Linked DNA regions of Myxosarcina sp. GI1. The protein of the gene in region 1 binds, or shares a complex with, the protein of each later gene. Links are inferred from orthologs where the notes say so. Each region holds a gene or a part of one and is shown on either strand. Other genes may lie near its edges. The genes, in order: nuoB, nuoH and KV40_RS10170.

Region 1 (10,704 bases):
AACAATAGGATAAGATTCATCGCCTTCAGGATCGGTAATAAAGGCGCGTAGGTTATCTGGCAAGGTAACAGCTTCGAGAGTTTTGCTAGCAGACTCTACTGAAGGAGCGATATAGTTCCCTGCTTGATTTTCTAAGCTAGCTGTAGGAATGTCTTGCTGTTTGGCGTAGCCGTACTCTATATAGCCAATCGAACCTTCGGTTTGTAAAATTTGAGCGGTAACACCTTCATTTCCTTTAGCACCAATACCCACAGGCCATTCTACTGTTTTACCGCTACCTACTTGTTGTTCCCATTCAGGACTAATTGCGCTGAGGTGTTGGGTAAAAACTCCAGTAGTACCACTACCGTCAGAACGATGCACTACGTTAATTTTAGTATCGGGTAAGTTGGCATCGGGATTAATTTCAGCAATAGCTGGATCGTTCCAGTTAGTAATGTTACCTAACAAAATATTTGTATATACATCTCGCGATAGCTGGAGATTTTCAACATCAGGAAGGTTGTATCCCAAGACGATACTGCCAGCCGTCATCGGTAACAGGGCTACTCCACGTTCGACCTGTTGCATTTCTTCATCCGTCATTGCTACATCGCTAGCACCAAAGTCTACAGTATTTTGAATAAACTGTTCTACTCCCGCACCACTACCAACAGATTGATAGGTTACTTGTACATTGGGATTTACTTTGTTGTATTCAGAAAACCAGCGTTGATATAAAGGTGCGGGAAAACTAGCACCAGCACCTGTTAGAGATGCAGAAACATCACTTCCTCCCGAAGAAGTTCCACCTTCTGATGAAGGCTCAGTAGGAGATTGACCGCCGCCACAGGAAGTAAGACTGACAGTAACGGCAATTAGAGGGGCAAACCATAGCTGTCGTTTGGAAAAAATTGCGGAAACCATATATTTTTGTCTTTCGTTCGTTATGTTTGTAATTTGAATTAAATTTTCGCGATTGACTAAAAAATGCTAATTCCTTCGCTGGGATAACCTTTTTGGTCGGTAGTCTTACTAATTTTTGAAGATCTTTACCAAAATAACTTTCGCTAGTTATCCACAAGTAAAAATTAGGTAAACAAAAGATTAACAACCTGCTAAAAAACTGTTTAGGGTGGACATTGTCCACCCTAATTTTTGTCTGTATGATATTTAGCTGAAATAAACCAGTAACGGCACTACTTTTAGAAGGAGAAAGTAGTACGAATTACGCCTACGTAAACTTCGTCAGCATCTTCATCGTGGTTGGGATTGAAGACTACATAAGCACCAGGAGTGATTAAGATATTGTCGTTAAGAGGGAATTTATAAAGTGCCTCAACGATGTAGGAAGTATCTATGTCTTCTGCAATGCCTGCTTCATCGGTAGTGAATTTGGGAGGTTGACCGCCAGCAAATGCTAACACGGCACCTTCTCTACCAAAGTCAAGAATAGAAACGTTAGCACCCCAAGTCCAGATATCTCCACTTGCGTCACCGCCTTCTAACTGTTCGGCATCGGCATAGCCACCAAAACCAGCAATGACAAAACGTTCGCCCAAACTATAGGTAACAGAACCACCAAACTTGTTAGCAGCAGTAGCTACCTCGCCAAATGGTTCGGCGGCAGCTCCGTTAACTGTACCTCCAGAGAGATCCACGCTATCACCAGTTTCGTAACTACGAATATAGGTCAAAGCTAAATCTAGATTCTCGATGGGAGAAAATTCAACTTGTCCACCTGCACTGAAAGAACCATTGTATAGACCTTCACCATCTGCAGGATCGTTGCCATTATCAGTTAGATACAAACCAGTTACGGTAATTCTATCGTCTAACAAACTAGCGCTAACGCCAGCACCAGCACCTTCAGTACCTCTAAGTACGAGAGGATTGCGGCGGTTAAAGCGAGACAAAGCACCAGTACCGCTACTTTCTAGAATGGGGTTGCCGACAGCAAGAATGTCATATAGATCGAGACTGTTAGCTCCAACCCAAACGTTCAGCCTTTCGCCTACCGGGAAGCGATAGTACAAATCGTCGAGGGCAATATTGTTACCACCACCAGCATCAAAACCAAGACGAGTTGAATCGGTACCAGTAACGTCGCTACGCAAAATATCGTCGAAGTTACCTGCTTCTAATCTAGTCCGCAAACGGTCTTCACCAAAGAAACTGGTATCGAAGTTCAAGCGGACGCGATCGCCGAAGGTAGTCTGCGAGTCAACCTCTTCACCAAAGGCTTGCTGAACAGAGAAAATTGCTTCTCCACTCAGTTTAGTAGTAGTAGAAAACTGATTGTCTTCTAAGAAAGCGGTACGGCTTTCGATATTATCAATACGACCGCCAAGAGTAGCTAGTTCTGCTTCAAACTCCTGAGCGAGACGATTCATCGTGTCTAAATCTTCTCTGGTAACGGCTTCAGAAGAAGCAATCAAACGCTCGATTTGATTTAAGCAGGAGTTTAAACCAGCAGCAAATTCATAACGGGTTAGAGCCTGACTGCCGCGATAGGTTTGATTGGGATAACCAGCAATACAGCCATAGCGGTCTACTAAGCTACGGAGAGCTTCATAAGCCCAGTCGGTAGGTGATACGTCGCGAAGCTGGTTGACGTTAGTTACCTGAGACTGGGAAGAAGTAGAGTTATTTTGGTAGCGATCGATCCGTTCTAAAGTTTCGTTTACCGAACTGTCGTTACCATTTTCGGGCAGTGCTTGAGCATTTGCCCCATTAGCAGTCAAAAGAGAAGCGGCAAATATTGCAGGAGCAACTTTCAAAGTTTGCCAAAATAATTTACTCATCTGTAATCCTCACACCTAAATTGGATTTCTATTTACAAAACAGTAGTTTTAGTTACCACGTAAATATATTGTCTATGCTTGACAATATATTCAATAATTTGCCTACTAAAATCGACCGATGGTCAGATTATTTTTTGGCATAAGTGGCTTGAAAAACAACTTTGTTTCGATCTCTAACCATAAGCGGTTAAATTACTATTTTCTGTGATTTAGATCGTCTTGACGTAAATTATCACAGAAGTTAAACCAGATAAATTGCCTTGCAGTTATCTGTATTCATCATCGATTTTAATTTAAAAAGCTAAACTGGCGGTAATGTCAAGTTTAAGCAAAGCTTAAACGTTGGTTAAACAGTTGCGATCGGCTTTGCCGCTGGCTGCGCTAACCGCGTTCTGTCGGTCAGATACCGCTCAATTTCTCTGGCCCGTAACTATATATGAAACTCGTTGACCGATATTGGTAGCATGGTCTGCCATTCGTTCCAAATGGCGTGCGATTAACGCTAAAAGTAAGAACGGCTCTACTACTCCTTGAATATCTTTTTGATATGCCAGAACTTCGTACAGGTTTTCATAGGCATCATCTACCGTATCGTCCAAATCTTTGACTCTTTTGCCTGCTGTAGCGTCGAGATCGGCAAGAGCCACCAAGCTAGTAGCTAGCATAAACTGAACGTGTTCGGACATTAGTTCGATTTCTTTTAAAGAATCGTGAGGCGGATACTTGACTAATTTTAAAGTCATTTCGCTGATGTCTTGAGCATAATCGCCAATTCTTTCTAGATCGCGCACCAACTGCATAAAGGCACTTAACAACCGCAGATCTTGAGCGACGGGTGCTTGTAGAGTCATTAAAGCAGCACAATCTAGCTCGATTTGACGATAGTAAGCATCTATGCGCTTTTCTAAATAAGTAATCTTTTTAGCAGCTTCTAAATGACGCTGAAACAGGCATTGGTGACTCAAGCGCAAGGACTCTTCTACTAAAGCTCCCATACGTAAAACGTCTTGCTGAACTCTTTTAAGAGAACGCTCTAGTTGATTGGAATCCGAACGATTAGCTTGAGGTAATGACACGGGTTGTTAAAATCCTACTATATAACATGATAGTTCTCCTCTGTTGATAACAAAAAAAGTTTAAGATTTTATTAGAAATAGTATTGTAAATTACTAAACCAACTAAATTTTTGCGGGTTTTTCAGTAGGCAGAGTAACTTGTAGCCAGGCACCTCCAATTTTAGGGTCATTTTTAGCACAGATTGAGCCGCCATGAGAACGAATAATTTGTTGAGCGATCGCTAGCCCCAAACCACTACCGTCTCCATTTGACTGAGTTTCGGGCAATCTGATTCTCAAGCGAGATTTGTCTCCTCGATAGAGTCGCTCAAAAATATAAGGTAGATCGGATTCTGAAAAACCTCTGCCAGAGTCAATTACGTCAATAGTTATTTGCTCTATGTCAGTTTTGGTAGCTGGTTGCAGAGTAACTCTAACAATAATTTCTGTTTGAGGAGGGGTGTGTTTGATAGCGTTATCTAATAGATTTAGCAAAACCTGAATCAGGCGCGAGCGATCGGCGGCAAGAGATATATTGGTAGTACCAAAATAAGTTAGAGCTACCTGTTTTTTGTTGGCAATCGGTTCTAAAATCTGCCAAACTGACAAAATTAGCTGATGTAAATCGAGGGTTTCGTATTTAAGAATGCGATGGGGTGCTGCTTCTAATTGAGTTAAGTCGAGCCATTGGCGAACTAGTTCGCTCAGACGATTAGTTTCGCGCAGCATTTGTTCTACCCAGCGTCGTTCGGGATTTTGTAATCTAGTCAGTAGATTTTCTGCTACTAGAGAAATTGAGGTTAGAGGCGTTCTAAGTTCGTGAGTCAGATCGGAAAAAGTGCGATCGCGCGACTGAGACAATTCTACTAACGGCTGGCGGTCGAGGAGAAAAACGCCTACCTGTTCGTTAGGTAAGGGAAAGCCAAAGCCCTGAAGGGCAATTGATTCGACAATTTTAGTTGAGGCAGCAGAGTCAGATGTTGCTTGAGTTTCTTCGTCGTTAGCACAACGGGTAAAGTAATAAGTCCATTTTTTTTCTTGAACTTGCTGTAGTTGACGAGTCTGTTCGATCAGGCGATCGAGATCGTACGAACGTACTAGCTCTAGCAACAGACGGATTCGGTCGGCTCGCCGATAGTCTATTTTTAGCAATTGTCGTGCCTGTAGATTGCAGCCTAAAAGTTGATTCTCGGCATCTACCTGGAGATAACCAACAGGTGCCCGTTCGATTAACTGCTGCCAGACTTCTCGTTCGCTTTCTAACTCTCTGCGTCGTAAATCCAGTTCGTTCAACCTGCGCCGCACCTGAGAAATTATCGGTAGGGCAACTGTAGGCTCATCATTTAAGGCAAAAGTAGCTAACAGCTTGCGCAGCTTCTGTTTGAATTTGTATTGCTGCCAAGTACAAAATGCAACTCCTAGTAATAGTCCCAAGCAAAACTCTACGGCAGCCATTAGTTTTTTTTAGTCCTTGTGTAACTTCGATTTGCTCTACGTTACTAATCATATTGACAACTAGACTAAAATTCTACTGAATAGCTTTTTATGATTGCCGCCTATACTAAATATTTATTTTAATTAAATATTAGATATTAACCAAAACGATATCCAAAACCGCGTACGGTTATAAGATATTCTGGCTGGCTCGGTTCTAATTCCAGCTTTTCGCGCAGCCAGCGAATATGAACGTCTACTGTTTTAGTATCTCCCAAAAAATCAGGTCCCCAAACCTGCTCGATTAACTGCTCTCGCGACCATACTCGGCGCGGATAACTCATAAATAGCTCCAATAGCCGAAATTCTTTAGGTGATAAATTGACTTCGGTGCCTCGAACTAATACCCGACACTCCTGGGGAAAGAGACTGATATCTCGATATTTTTGGACTGGAGTTGAGGATAAATTGCTGTATCTCTGGCGACGCAATAGCGCGCGACAACGAGCAACTAGTTCGCGCATACTAAAAGGTTTAGTTAAATAGTCATCTGCTCCTACTTCTAAACCTAAAACGCGGTCTGTTTCACTGCTTTTGGCACTGATTACCAAAATCGGGGTAATATCTCCTTGATAACGCAATAAACGGCAGATATCCAATCCGTTAACCTCGGGCAACATTAAATCGAGAATAATTAAATCGGTAGCTAGCTTAGTTTCAGAAGAGTCGGGATTTTGCAGCAAATTCAAAGCAGCACGTCCATCCCTAACCTTTTTAACTTCATAACCTTCTGCCTGTAGCGCGACCTCGATCATTTCTCCGATTAATTCTTCATCTTCTACTAATAAGATGCGGTTTTTCTGAGCTAATTCGGATTCAGAAGCAGCGCGTTCGAGTTCTAGAGATAGCATAAATAGATATTTTTAATTGTCCCTATGATTACATATACACTAAGATTGTCGATTGTAGATTAACTAAGCTGAAAAATTACTTATAATATACATACTCGACTCACCTCAATTATTTACTCGAACTTCGTCTTAGCAGACAAAAGAACATTCTAAAATTAGTAAAAGTTACAGTAGCTTGATATTTTGAATATAAATTTTTTGTACAGCTACTTTCTTGGTATTTATTTACTTTGTCAGACAACAAAGTTAGAACGATCGAATCGCGATCGCTTTTTAGATCGCGAGTTAATTTACTTCTCAATGTTTACAAATCGCTGAATTGATGCAAATTTATCTCGATCGCAGCGCGACTACCAAACCCCGTCCAGAGGCGATCGCGCTAGCGCAACAAGTTATGAGCCAACAATGGGGCAATCCTTCGAGTTTGCATGGGTGGGGGCAACAGGCAGCAACACGATTAGAAGCTGCTAGAATTCAGGTAGCTAGCTCGATCCACGCTGCACCCGAATCAATTGTTTTTACTTCTGGCGGAACCGAAGCAGACAATCTAGCCATTTTGGGGATAGTACGAAAATATCAAACACCCCAACACATTATTATTTCTAGCGTCGAACATTCGGCGATCGCCAAACCAGTAGAAATCTTAGAGCGGCAAGGTTGGCAGATAACCAGACTGCCCGTCAATTGTCAAGGTAGAGTAGAACCGTTAGATTTACAAGCCGCCATCCGTTCTAATACAGTTCTGGTTTCCATAATTTACGGACAGAGTGAAGTGGGAACGCTACAGCCAATCGATCGTTTAGCTCGAATTGCTCGCGCCAGGGGAATTCCTTTTCATACCGATGCGGTACAGGTAGCAGGCTGTTTGCCCATAAATGTAGAGCAGTTGGGAGTCGATTTGTTGTCTCTGTCGGGACATAAAATATATGGCATTAAAGGTGCGGGTGCGCTGTACGTTCGTTCTGGGATCGAGCTAGTACCGCTTTTAAGTGGAGGCGGTCAAGAATTAGAACTGCGGTCGGGAACTCAGGCAGTACCCGCGATCGCCGCTCTGGGCATCGCTGCCGAACTGGCTGCTGCGGAAATGAGTGCAGAAGTACCCAGATTGATGGCGTTACGCGATCGCCTATTCGATCGCCTAGCCGATTGTACTTGTTTGATACCTACGGGAGATCGCCTGTATCGTCTTCCCCATCACGTCAGTTTTGTTTTGAGCGATCGCTTGGCAGCTAGTGATGTAACTGGTAAAACTATAGTGCGACAGCTAAATCTGGCAGGAATTGGCATCAGTGCTGGTGCTGCCTGTCATAGCGGAAAATTAAATCCCAGTCCCATTTTGTTGGCAATGGGCTATAGCGAAGCAACCGCCAAACGAGGAATTCGTTTGACAATCGATCGCGAAACTACTACAGCCGATATTGACTGGACAGCAATGGTACTCAAGCAGATCTTGAGTCGTTTAATGCCATTAGTATGTTGTTAAACTCACACTTAAAAGGAGTTTTTCTTTTCATCTCTGACCTACTCTCTACTAGAATAAAGAAAAGTAAAGAGATATCATACAAATCGAACACCATCGGCTAAGGAGTAAGAGATAAAAATTGTTTGTTCTCAATGGTTATGAATATTTTTTAGTTTTTTTGCTGCTGTGTAGTGCGGTGCCAGCTTTGGCTCTAACTGCGTCGGCAGTTCTAAGACCAAAAGGCGGTGGTCCCGAAAGACGCACTACCTATGAATCTGGTATGGAACCTGTAGGGGGTGCCTGGATACAGTTTAATATCCGCTACTATATGTTTGCCTTAGTTTTTGTAGTTTTTGATGTAGAAACAGTATTTTTATACCCTTGGGCAGTGGCTTTTAGCCGTTTGGGATTATTAGCATTTGTCGAAGCCTTAATTTTTATTGCTATTTTAGTTGTGGCTTTGGTGTATGCGTGGAGAAAAGGAGCTTTGGAGTGGTCATGACTTCCAATTTATTCGAGCAAGAACAAAAAGAAAAAATTATTAATCCCGTTAGTCCGACTAAAGTTACGCAAGACTTATCGGAAAACATTATTCTCACTACAGTAGATGACCTATATAACTGGGCAAAACTTTCGAGTTTGTGGCCCATGATGTATGGTACTGCTTGCTGCTTTATCGAATTTGCGGCTCTTATCGGTTCGAGATTTGATTTTGATCGCTTTGGTTTGATACCTCGTGCTAGTCCCCGTCAAGCCGATTTAATTATTACTGCGGGTACGATTACCATGAAAATGGCACCTGCGGTAGTACGACTTTATGAAGAAATGGCAGATCCCAAGTACGTTATTGCTATGGGTGCCTGCACTATTACTGGAGGTATGTTTAGTAGCGACTCTACTACAGCAGTAAGAGGAGTAGACAAACTAATTCCCGTTGACGTTTACATTCCTGGTTGTCCACCTCGCCCCGAAGCTATATTTGATGCCATTATTAAGCTACGAAGAAAAGTTTCTAATGAGTCTCTTCAAGAGAGGGCAGCCGCTCTAGAGCAAACTCATCGCTATTACAGTACCGCTCACAACATGAAATTGGTTAGATCGGATTACGACGGTAAGTATTTGCAATCACAAACGCGCCAAGCACCGCCTAAAGAGCTGGCAGAAGCAATGGGAATGCCATTACCAGATACCTTAGAAGAAGCTAAAGAGGAGATAGAGCGTGGCTGAAGAAGAAAAAAACAATAACTCTGAAGAAAATAATTCTGAAGAAAATGCCGAAGCTACTGACATAGTTGAAGCTGGTGAAACTTCTAAGTGGTTGAGCGAAAACGGTTTTGATAACAAACCATTACCTGTAGATGTTAGCGGTGTAGAGTTAATCGAAGTAGAAGCTGAGTTTTTACTTCCCATTGCTACCGCACTATATGCCTACGGCTTTAACTATCTTCAGTGTCAGGGAGCATACGATCTCGGTCCAGGGAAAGAACTGGTTAGCTTTTATCATTTGATTGAAGTTAGCGATGATGCCGAACGCCCGAAAGAAGTAAGACTTAAAGTACTTTTGCCTAGAGATAATCCTAAAGTTCCTTCGGTATATTGGATTTGGAAAGCGGCTGACTGGCAGGAGCGAGAAAGCTACGATATGTATGGGATTGTTTACGAAGGGCATCCCAATCTCAAGCGTATATTAATGAATGAAGATTGGGAAGGTTGGCCCTTACGGAAAGACTATATCTCTCCTGATTTTTACGAATTACAAGACGCTTATTAAAGTCGAATTTTGTTCTTTAACGATTAAATCCTCCCAAATTCGGGAGGATTTTTATTTTAGGCAGCTTTAGAGCAAATAGCCTATATTAATTCTTACTGTTGCCTTTTTATTTAGTAACTTTTTCTTCCTGAAATATTTCTCTCACAGACTGCCATAGTTCTTTTAATAGCTGCTTGAGCTGCCGTTCTTTGCGCGCCGCTGCACCGCCTGTTTCTCCTAATTTTTGCTCGAACTTATCTCTGCGCTGCTTGACTTTGTCGGTAAATAATTCGGGATCTTCTTTAGCTTTTTCGTACCAGGTTTTTGCTTCTTCCAGGTATTTATTGACTTCTTCATAACGCTCCCCATAACGGCTCGATAGGTTAGCCTGTAAAACTGCTAATTGAGCTTTTAGTTGAGCATAGCGTTTTTGTAGTAAAGAAAATTCTTCGCTATCTCTAACGGTGACAACGGCTTCAGCGATCGCCTGAGTAACTTTATCGGATGTAGTATCGTTTTGAGTTTCGACTTCTGTTAGCGCGCCATCAATTTCCTGTTGCAGTTCGTCTTCTTCAGTTGTGACTTGCGCCTGTAAAGTTTGAATTTCTTCTTGAGTTTCAACAATTGCCTTGCGTCTGGCTTCGCTGGCACCGTCAATGGCACCTTCAATTGATGCGGCTAATTCTTCTTTAATTTCGCCAGCTTTTTCCTGGAAAGTTTCCGTAACCGCCGCGATCGCTTCACGAATTAAAGTGGCAATTTCCACTCTACCTTCTTTTACTTCGGTTACGGCTTCAGAAACTGCTTCTCTGACAATTTCGCGAATTCTTTCTGTTTTTAATTCTCCTGTTTGACGAGCCTGTTTGAGCTTGGTAACGATCTGTTCTTTTTTTGATTCAGACATAATTGTTAAATTTGATTGTTAGGGTTAGTTTGAAGACTTCACATGATTGAATGTTGCCTGAAAAAATATTTGGAAGTAAGTAAAAACTAAAAACTAAGTTGAAAAACATACCCAACTATAAAACTCATTCTTAACAGGGCAACATCGTTATATATCTAAACTATCTTTACTGGTTTTAAATTGACATCGCTCTGGAGGTTGAATATTACTTTTATAAGTTTCAATCGCCTATTATCTAATTAAAAAATATCTAATTCTCAACTTCAAACTCATTAGGTTTAATAGAATAAATATGTTTGTAAAAATATTTTATTGATAATGCCAGAAGGTCCAGAAGTAAAGCTAGAGGCAGATAAAATTAGCGACGCGATCGCCTCAGTTCCTGTAGAAACGATTTTTTTTGCA
Region 2 (3,936 bases), on another replicon or contig:
GTAAAAACCAGAAATGCTGAGAAAAACCCCTGCCAGTAAAAAAGCTGAGTGAACGATATTAGACAATAAGACTACTCCTAAAGCTGCACCCAACATCATCACGGCTAAAATACCAAAAGAAACTATTTGAACTCCTTCGGCTAAATTCACGCTTGTTCTCCTTTGTTTGTTTGTAGTTTTTCGCTTGATACGGCGAGTTTGTAGCGATCGAGCCAAACACGAGGACTAAACGAGCGCAATCTCATGTTTTATTCTCGATCTTTTTTGTTTACTCGCCTTTTGCTTCTGCTGTTTCTTTTTCTTTTGGTTTGGCAGCTTCAATTTCTTGCTGAATATCTTCAGGTCGTCTGCCAGCCCGTTGTGAACCAGCAGGTAATTGATGGGGTTCGATTATGCCTTTAGGAAGGTAAGCCAGTTCCCGTAAAGGAGTAACCATCGGATCTTGAGTGACCTTATAGGGCAAACGTCCTAATGCTACATTATCGTAATTAAGTTCGTGGCGATCGTAAGCAGCCATTTCGTACTCTTCCGTCATTGAGAGGCAGTTTGTCGGGCAGTACTCTACGCAGTTACCACAGAAAATGCAAACCCCAAAGTCGATACTGTAGTGTTTGAGATTTTTTTTCTTTGCCTGTTTGTTAAATTCCCAATCAACTACAGGTAAGTTAATCGGACAGACACGTACGCAAACTTCGCAAGCGATACATTTATCAAATTCAAAATGAATTCTACCGCGATAGCGTTCGGAAGGGATAAGTTTTTCGTAAGGATATTGAACGGTAACGGGACGACGCTGCATGTGGTCGAAGGTAACAGATAGCCCTTGTCCGATATATTTTGCTGCTTGCCAACTTTCTTGGGCGTAATCTCGAACTTGTTTGAGAATGTTAAACATAATAATTTTGAATTTTGTCAAGTGGGTAATCTACAAAAATGGGATTTAACCACCAAAGGCAATGGGAAAAGTTAATTTGAGAGCGGCAGTAATTAACAGATTGGCAAGTGAAACTGGTAGTAAAAATTTCCAACCGAGATTGAGTAATTGATCGATACGCACCCTGGGTACAGTCCAACGCAATAAAATAGCAATAAATACTAGAAAATAAGCTTTGATTAGGGTCATTAAAATACCTAAAGAAGCAGTTAGAACTTGCAACCAAGGAGTAGTTTCACTAACACCCAACCAATCGGCTAAATTACTCAAGGGAACGATAAATTCCCAACCACCGAGATAGAGAACGGCAAAAACTAATGCTGATAATACTAAGTTGACGTAAGAACCGAGATAAAACAAGGCGAACTTCATGCCCGTGTATTCGGTTTGATAACCAGCAACTAATTCTTCTTCTGCTTCTGGCAAGTCAAAAGGAAGACGTTCGCATTCGGCTAAGGCGGCAATCCAAAAGATAATAAAGCCTACAGGTTGTCGCCAGACGTTCCAGCCCAAAATACCGTAGCCTGACTGTTGTTCGACGATATCGACGGTACTAAGACTATTAGACATCATAGCGATCGCCAGTACCGAAAGAGCTAGAGGAATTTCATAACTAATTGATTGGGCTGCCGCTCTCAAACCACCCAACAGGGAATATTTATTATTGGAAGCATAGCCAGCCATCAGCAAACCAATAGGAGCAATACTAGATAGAGAAATCCAGATAAAAATACCGACATTAAGATCGGTAATTACTAAATTTTGTCCGAAAGGCACGATGAGATAGGACAAAAATACTGGCACTACTACTAGCACAGGACCGAGAGTAAATAGCCAGGGATCGGATCTGGCAGGAGTAACATCTTCTTTAAAAACTAGTTTGATCCCATCTGCTACTGGCTGTAATACACCTAATGGACCTGTATATTCTGGACCGATGCGCTGTTGGGCGGCGGCAGAAATTTTTCTCTCGAGCCAAACTACTACCAAAACCCCAACCGTCGCCCCAATAATCATCAAAATCATTGGTAGGGGTAGCCAAATCGTTTTAGCCAAACCAGCAGAAAGTCCAAATTCTCGTAGAGTTTGGATAAAACTTTCTTGTAGGTCGATTCCTGAGTTCATTGTTTTTAAATCTGTTGGGTAATTGCGTTATTCAATGCAGCTAGATATTTGTAAATTTTTTTTTACACTGCTCCACGATCGGTATTATATCGCTGTCTGTTGGTTAATCTGACAATATGCGTTAGTATTTTCTACTTATTTAATCTTAGATGCAATTGTCTCTAGAAGTATTTGAATGGCAATCACGCCGATTGGTATTTTACTACTTTGTTAAGTCAGGGCTTCTGCTGTGTCGGGTGAATTAGCAAGTTCGGCTAGTCTTTCCTGTTGGTCTTGCGAGATACAAGATTGAATCAGAGTTTCGATATCGCCTTCTAGAGAGTTGGCTAAAGTAAAGTTTTGTCCCAGACGATGATCGGTAATACGATTATCTTTATAGTTGTAGGTGCGAATTTTTTCCGATCGCGCTCCCGTTCCTACTTGCGATCGCCGCATACCCCTGACTTCTTGCTGTTGTTCGGCGAGCTTCATTTCGTAGAGTTTGGCACGTAAAATTTGCATTGCCCGTTCGCGGTTTTGTAGTTGCGATCGCTCTTCAGTACAAAAAATTCTAATTCCCGTCGGCTTGTGCATTAAATCTACTGCGGTTTCTACCTTATTGACGTTTTGACCGCCCGCACCACCAGAACGGGCCGTTTTCATCTCAATATCATTGGGATCGATTTCGATCTCCACATCGTCTACTTCTGGCATCACTGCTACAGTTGCCGTCGAAGTGTGAACTCTTCCGCCAGCTTCGGTTGTGGGAACTCGCTGCACTCGATGCACTCCAGCTTCAAACTTGAGCTTGCTGTAAACCGAATCTCCTTGAATTTCTAAAATTGCCTCTTTAAAACCACCCATATCGGCTAGAGATTCGCTCAATAGCCTGACCTGCCAACTTTGAGTCTCGGCGTAACGCGAGTACATTCTTACTAAATCTCCTGCCCAAATACTGGCTTCGTCTCCACCAGTTCCAGCGCGGATTTCCAACATAATATTTTTATCGTCGTTAGGATCGCGTGGTAGTAGTAAAATTTTTAGTCGCTCTTCAAGTTTCTCTAACTTGGCTTCTAATTCTTCCATTTCTAAACTTGCCATCTCCTTCATTTCAGGATCGCCAGCTTCGCGATAGATTTCTTTGGCTCCTGCTAGCTCTTCTGTAGCCTGTTGCCACTCGCGGTATGTGTTGACAGTTTCTTCTAATGAAGAGCGAGCTTTAGCTATTTTTTGCAGTTCGTCAGGATTGGTGGCAATATCGGGATCTGCCAAACGATGAGTCAATTCTTTAAAAGTTTGTTCTACAGATTTGAGTTTTTCTAACAAATAGGCTTCTGCCATAACCTGAACTCCTTATATTTATGAGGCAAATAAAATAAAACAAACCCAGCAGTCAAAAAACTAACTGCTGGGTTAACACATTAAACTAACTGCTATTTTTTATTGTCTTTGTTATCAGAATCAGAATCGTTGCTAGAGTCAAGCATGCCATATTTACGTAAAAAGCGATCGACTCTCCCTTCTGTATCGATAATTTTCTGCGTACCCGTATAATAGGGATGGTTTCCCGACCAAACATCAACATGAATTTCGGGTTGAGTCGAACCTACCGTCATTACAACTTCGCCGTTACAAATGACTTTGGCATCGGGGTACCATGTGGGATGAATATCTGGTTTAGGCATATTTTTTCTTTATATTAGACTGCGGTTGTTAATTTTATCTAAATAAGATCTATCGTTTGGAGAATTGTGGAGCTTTACGAGCCTTATGCAAACCGTATTTTTTGCGCTCTTTACAGCGAGGATCGCGAGTGAGATAGCCTTCTGTTTTTAGGGGCTGGCGATTGTTGGGATCTTGCTGGCACAAAGCTCTCGCTACTCCTAGTTTAACAGCAT
Region 3 (2,798 bases), on another replicon or contig:
TCTAGAGAACTAACTTTAAAAGTATCTTTCAATCTCTGGGTTGCTTCTACTAAGGTAAACGATTTTTGCGATCGCAACGAATAACAAAACTGTTCGGGTAGACAGTCGGCTAAGTGTTCGGTCTTTTCTCCAGGACGCAATAAACCACTTATGTCTGGAGCATTAGTAGGAATTAAAATTTCTGACGGTTGCAGTCGCAGGAGTTCTAAAGTCAGATTGGCTAAATCGCTTCCTTGGGTAGTTAAAAATTCGCCTGTAGAAATATCGGCATAAGCCAAGCCCCAGTGTTCTCCTGCCATAACTACTGCCGCTAAAAAATTATTACGTCGAGCTTGCAGCATACCGTCATCGGTCAAGGTACCTGGAGTGAGTAATTTTTGAATCTCCCTGCGCACCATGCGTCGTTCTGCCATTGCTTCTTTAGCATCTTCTACCTGATCGCAAATTGCTACGGCAAAACCTTTTTCCACTAACATAGTGCTGTATCGTTCTAGGGCATGATGGGGTACGCCCGTCATCGCTACGCGCCCAATTTCTTTACCCGCTTCCTTGCTAGTTTGAATTAACTCTAGTTCTCTAGAAATAGTTACTGCATCTTGAAAAAAGCACTCAAAAAAATCACCCACCCGATAGAGCAACAGCGCATTAGGATACTGTTCTTTCACTTCGACATAGTGATGATACATCGGTGAAAGCTTTGCTCGATTTATATCGCGGTAATCGGTAATAATATTTTCTTTTGCTTGCTTATCAGATGCCATAAATCGCTCGATCGCTTGTAAATATTTACTTAATTATGACTTTATCGTAACTGTCAACTCTCTTTAAGTAGAATTAGCAAAATAAAACAACCCTATCTCGCAAGTTTGAGATAGGGAAATTTAAGATAATTAAATTATTATCGCTGTTAACGATCTACCGAACCCATAATGATATCGATGCTGCCTAATATGGGCATAATATCTGCTAATTTAACGCCTTTTAACAAATAGGGTAGAATTTGCAAATTATTAAAGTCAGCAGAACGAATCTTCCATCGCCAGGGGAAAACATTATCGTTACCGACAATAAAAATACCTAGTTCCCCTTTACCGCTTTCGCAGCGAACGTAATGTTCGCCTTCAGGAATTTTAAACGTGGGTGCGACTCGCTTAGCAATGTATTGGTACTCAAAATCGTTCCATTTAGATTTTTTACCCTCCGCCATTTGTCTGGCTTCGAGATTTTCAAACGGACCGCCAGGAATTCCATCTAGTGCTTGGCGAATAATTTTGAGTGATTCGCGCATTTCTCTAATTCTAACCAAATAACGAGCCAAACAATCGCCACCAGTTTCCCAGTGTACTTCCCAGTCGAAGTCGTCATAGCATTCGTAACGATCTACTTTGCGTAAGTCCCACTTGACCCCAGAAGCACGCAACATCGGTCCCGAAAGACCCCAGTTAATCGCTTCTTCTCGACTAATCGTACCTATACCTTCTACACGGCGGCGAAAAATAGGATTGTTAGTAATCAGCTTTTCGTATTCGTCTATTACAGGATCGAAATAATCACAAAAATCATGGCATTTGTCTATCCAGCCATAAGGTAAGTCTACCGCCACTCCCCCAACGCGAAAGTAGTTGTTATTGATTAGTCGCTGTCCCGAAGCCGCTTCCCACAGGTCGTAGATCATTTCCCGTTCGCGGAAGATGTAGAAAAAGGGAGTTTGCGCGCCTATGTCCGCCATAAATGGTCCCAACCAGAGTAAATGGTTGGCGATGCGGTTTAGTTCCAGCATAATTACCCGAATATACTGAGCGCGTTTTGGTACTTCTATACCAGCCAGCTTTTCTGGTGCGTTGACGGTAATCGCTTCGTTAAACATACCTTCAGCATAGTCCCAACGACTGACGTAAGGAACGTACATAACATTAGTACGATTTTCGGCGATTTTTTCCATGCCTCGGTGCAAATAGCCAATTACGGGTTCGCAATCGACAACATCTTCACCATCCAAGGTGACAACTAACCGCAATACCCCGTGCATAGAGGGATGATGCGGTCCCATGTTGAGAACCATAGGTTCGGTTCTGGTTTGTATCTGTGCCATAAAATATGCGATCTTGCCTCAATATGAAATGCTGCTTTAATATATCTTATCGAGTTTCTTCCCTTACAAATAAAGGATTTATTCCAATGGCGATTATAATGCTTTTCAGGCGATCACTGGTAATTGCCAATAAATAACAGCTATATGTACTATGTCCAAAGATCGTTCATTTTAAAAGTAGCTCGATTAAACTGTAAATAATTAAATTTATAGTCTTTGGTTAAAAAAATATTTTGGTTATCGAGCGAAACTTCTTAAAGAAATTAGCTTGACATCAGGTATGCGATCGCAATCTATTTTTATTAAAAATACTCATACCTCAGCTAGTTAATAACCAAATAATTCAATGGTAGAGTCTATAAAGTCGATTTTATTTCAAACTAAAATATTTTTGCTAATAGTTAAATTATTATTTAAATCGCACTTAATTTTTATTACATCAAAGCAGGTGGCATTTTGCGTTTCAGTAATCTGGTAGGCACGATCGCGCTATTAATCGCTATCTATATTCTGTGGCAAATACGCTTTATCGTGCTGCTAGCTTTTGCAGCAGTAGCTTTGGCGACGGCAATTAATTACTTAGTTCATTTCTTGATGAGACTGGGAATAAAAAAAAGAGGGATAGCGATTGTTGTATCTTTAGCTTTGCTAATACTGATTTTTGCTGGTTTTATTTTTATAGTCGTTCCTCCTTTTGTCGATCAGC

What was found.
Region 2: the proteins of nuoB (region 1) and nuoH are in contact, whole or in part, in a crystal structure (PDB 6Y11), measured with the Thermus thermophilus proteins. The link is inferred for Myxosarcina sp. GI1 from one-to-one orthologs. Residues at the interface, in WP_096411117.1 of Thermus thermophilus: Arg16, Glu17, Gly18, Leu24, Leu27, Val28, Trp30, Gly31, Arg32, Asn34, Ser35, Trp37, Thr54, Asp55, Ala56, Asp59, Ala61, Arg62, Phe63, Gly64, Glu66, Val67, Phe68, Arg69, Ala70, Ser71, Arg73, Gln74, Ala75, Asp76; in WP_096411122.1 of Thermus thermophilus: Arg36, Val44, Arg45, Met46, Gly47, Pro48, Asn49, Arg50, Val51, Leu57, Gln58, Ala61, Asp62, Ile64, Lys65, Ile67, Phe68, Lys69, Glu70, Ile72, Val74, Glu223, Ala224, Glu225, His233, Thr234, Glu235, Tyr236, Ser237, Trp241.
Region 3: the proteins of nuoB (region 1) and KV40_RS10170 are in contact, whole or in part, in a cryo-EM structure (PDB 6KHJ), measured with the Thermosynechococcus vestitus proteins. The link is inferred for Myxosarcina sp. GI1 from one-to-one orthologs. Residues at the interface, in WP_011056552.1 of Thermosynechococcus vestitus: Leu46, Met47, Tyr48, Thr50, Ala51, Cys52, Phe54, Ile55, Glu56, Ala58, Ala59, Ile61, Gly62, Ser63, Arg64, Phe65, Asn76, Pro78, Thr89, Thr91, Lys93, Met94, Ala97, Leu101, Met123, Phe124, Ser126, Asp127, Ser128, Tyr129; in WP_011057128.1 of Thermosynechococcus vestitus: Pro17, His18, His19, Pro20, Ser21, Met22, Val25, Arg27, Met29, Thr31, Ile38, Asp39, Cys40, Glu41, Pro42, Val43, Ile44, Gly45, Tyr46, Leu47, His48, Arg49, Gly50, Met51, Lys53, Ile54, Asn57, Arg58, Pro65, Tyr66.

What each region holds. Positions count from the first base shown.
Region 1 is NZ_JRFE01000016.1:251,989-262,692, reverse strand. What follows is about bases 7,183-10,007. They hold nuoB (NADH-quinone oxidoreductase subunit NuoB), read left to right. Parts: upstream 7,183-8,143; coding sequence 8,144-8,872; downstream 8,873-10,007. Other genes in these bases: KV40_RS12765 (hypothetical protein), read right to left, coding at 9,523-10,007; KV40_RS12770 (NAD(P)H-quinone oxidoreductase subunit J), read left to right, coding at 8,865-9,416; ndhC (photosynthetic/respiratory NAD(P)H-quinone oxidoreductase subunit C), read left to right, coding at 7,785-8,147; KV40_RS12785 (cysteine desulfurase family protein), read left to right, coding at 7,183-7,666. Outside these bases: phosphate ABC transporter substrate-binding protein PstS, read right to left, coding at 1-906; KV40_RS12810 (iron uptake porin), read right to left, coding at 1,185-2,783; phosphate signaling complex protein PhoU, read right to left, coding at 3,194-3,859; KV40_RS12800 (cell wall metabolism sensor histidine kinase WalK), read right to left, coding at 3,962-5,293; KV40_RS12795 (response regulator transcription factor), read right to left, coding at 5,431-6,183; more of KV40_RS12785, read left to right, coding at 6,506-7,182; more of KV40_RS12765, read right to left, coding at 10,008-10,299; nei (endonuclease VIII), read left to right, coding at 10,618-10,704. UniProt on the Escherichia coli protein: NDH-1 shuttles electrons from NADH, via FMN and iron-sulfur (Fe-S) centers, to quinones in the respiratory chain. The immediate electron acceptor for the enzyme in this species is ubiquinone.
Region 2 is NZ_JRFE01000025.1:21,968-25,903, forward strand. The notes cover bases 1-2,889. They hold nuoH (NADH-quinone oxidoreductase subunit NuoH), read right to left. Parts: upstream 2,060-2,889; coding sequence 941-2,059; downstream 1-940. Other genes in these bases: KV40_RS19545 (NADH-quinone oxidoreductase subunit J), read right to left, coding at 1-150; ndhI (NAD(P)H-quinone oxidoreductase subunit I), read right to left, coding at 269-895; prfA (peptide chain release factor 1), read right to left, coding at 2,270-2,889. Outside these bases: more of prfA, read right to left, coding at 2,890-3,379; rpmE (50S ribosomal protein L31), read right to left, coding at 3,472-3,723; rpsI (30S ribosomal protein S9), read right to left, coding at 3,773-3,936. UniProt on the Escherichia coli protein: NDH-1 shuttles electrons from NADH, via FMN and iron-sulfur (Fe-S) centers, to quinones in the respiratory chain. The immediate electron acceptor for the enzyme in this species is believed to be ubiquinone.
Region 3 is NZ_JRFE01000014.1:731,989-734,786, reverse strand. It holds KV40_RS10170 (NAD(P)H-quinone oxidoreductase subunit H), read right to left. Parts: upstream 2,093-2,798; coding sequence 908-2,092; downstream 1-907. Other genes in the region: KV40_RS10165 (AI-2E family transporter), read left to right, coding at 2,549-2,798; mutS (DNA mismatch repair protein MutS), read right to left, coding at 1-761.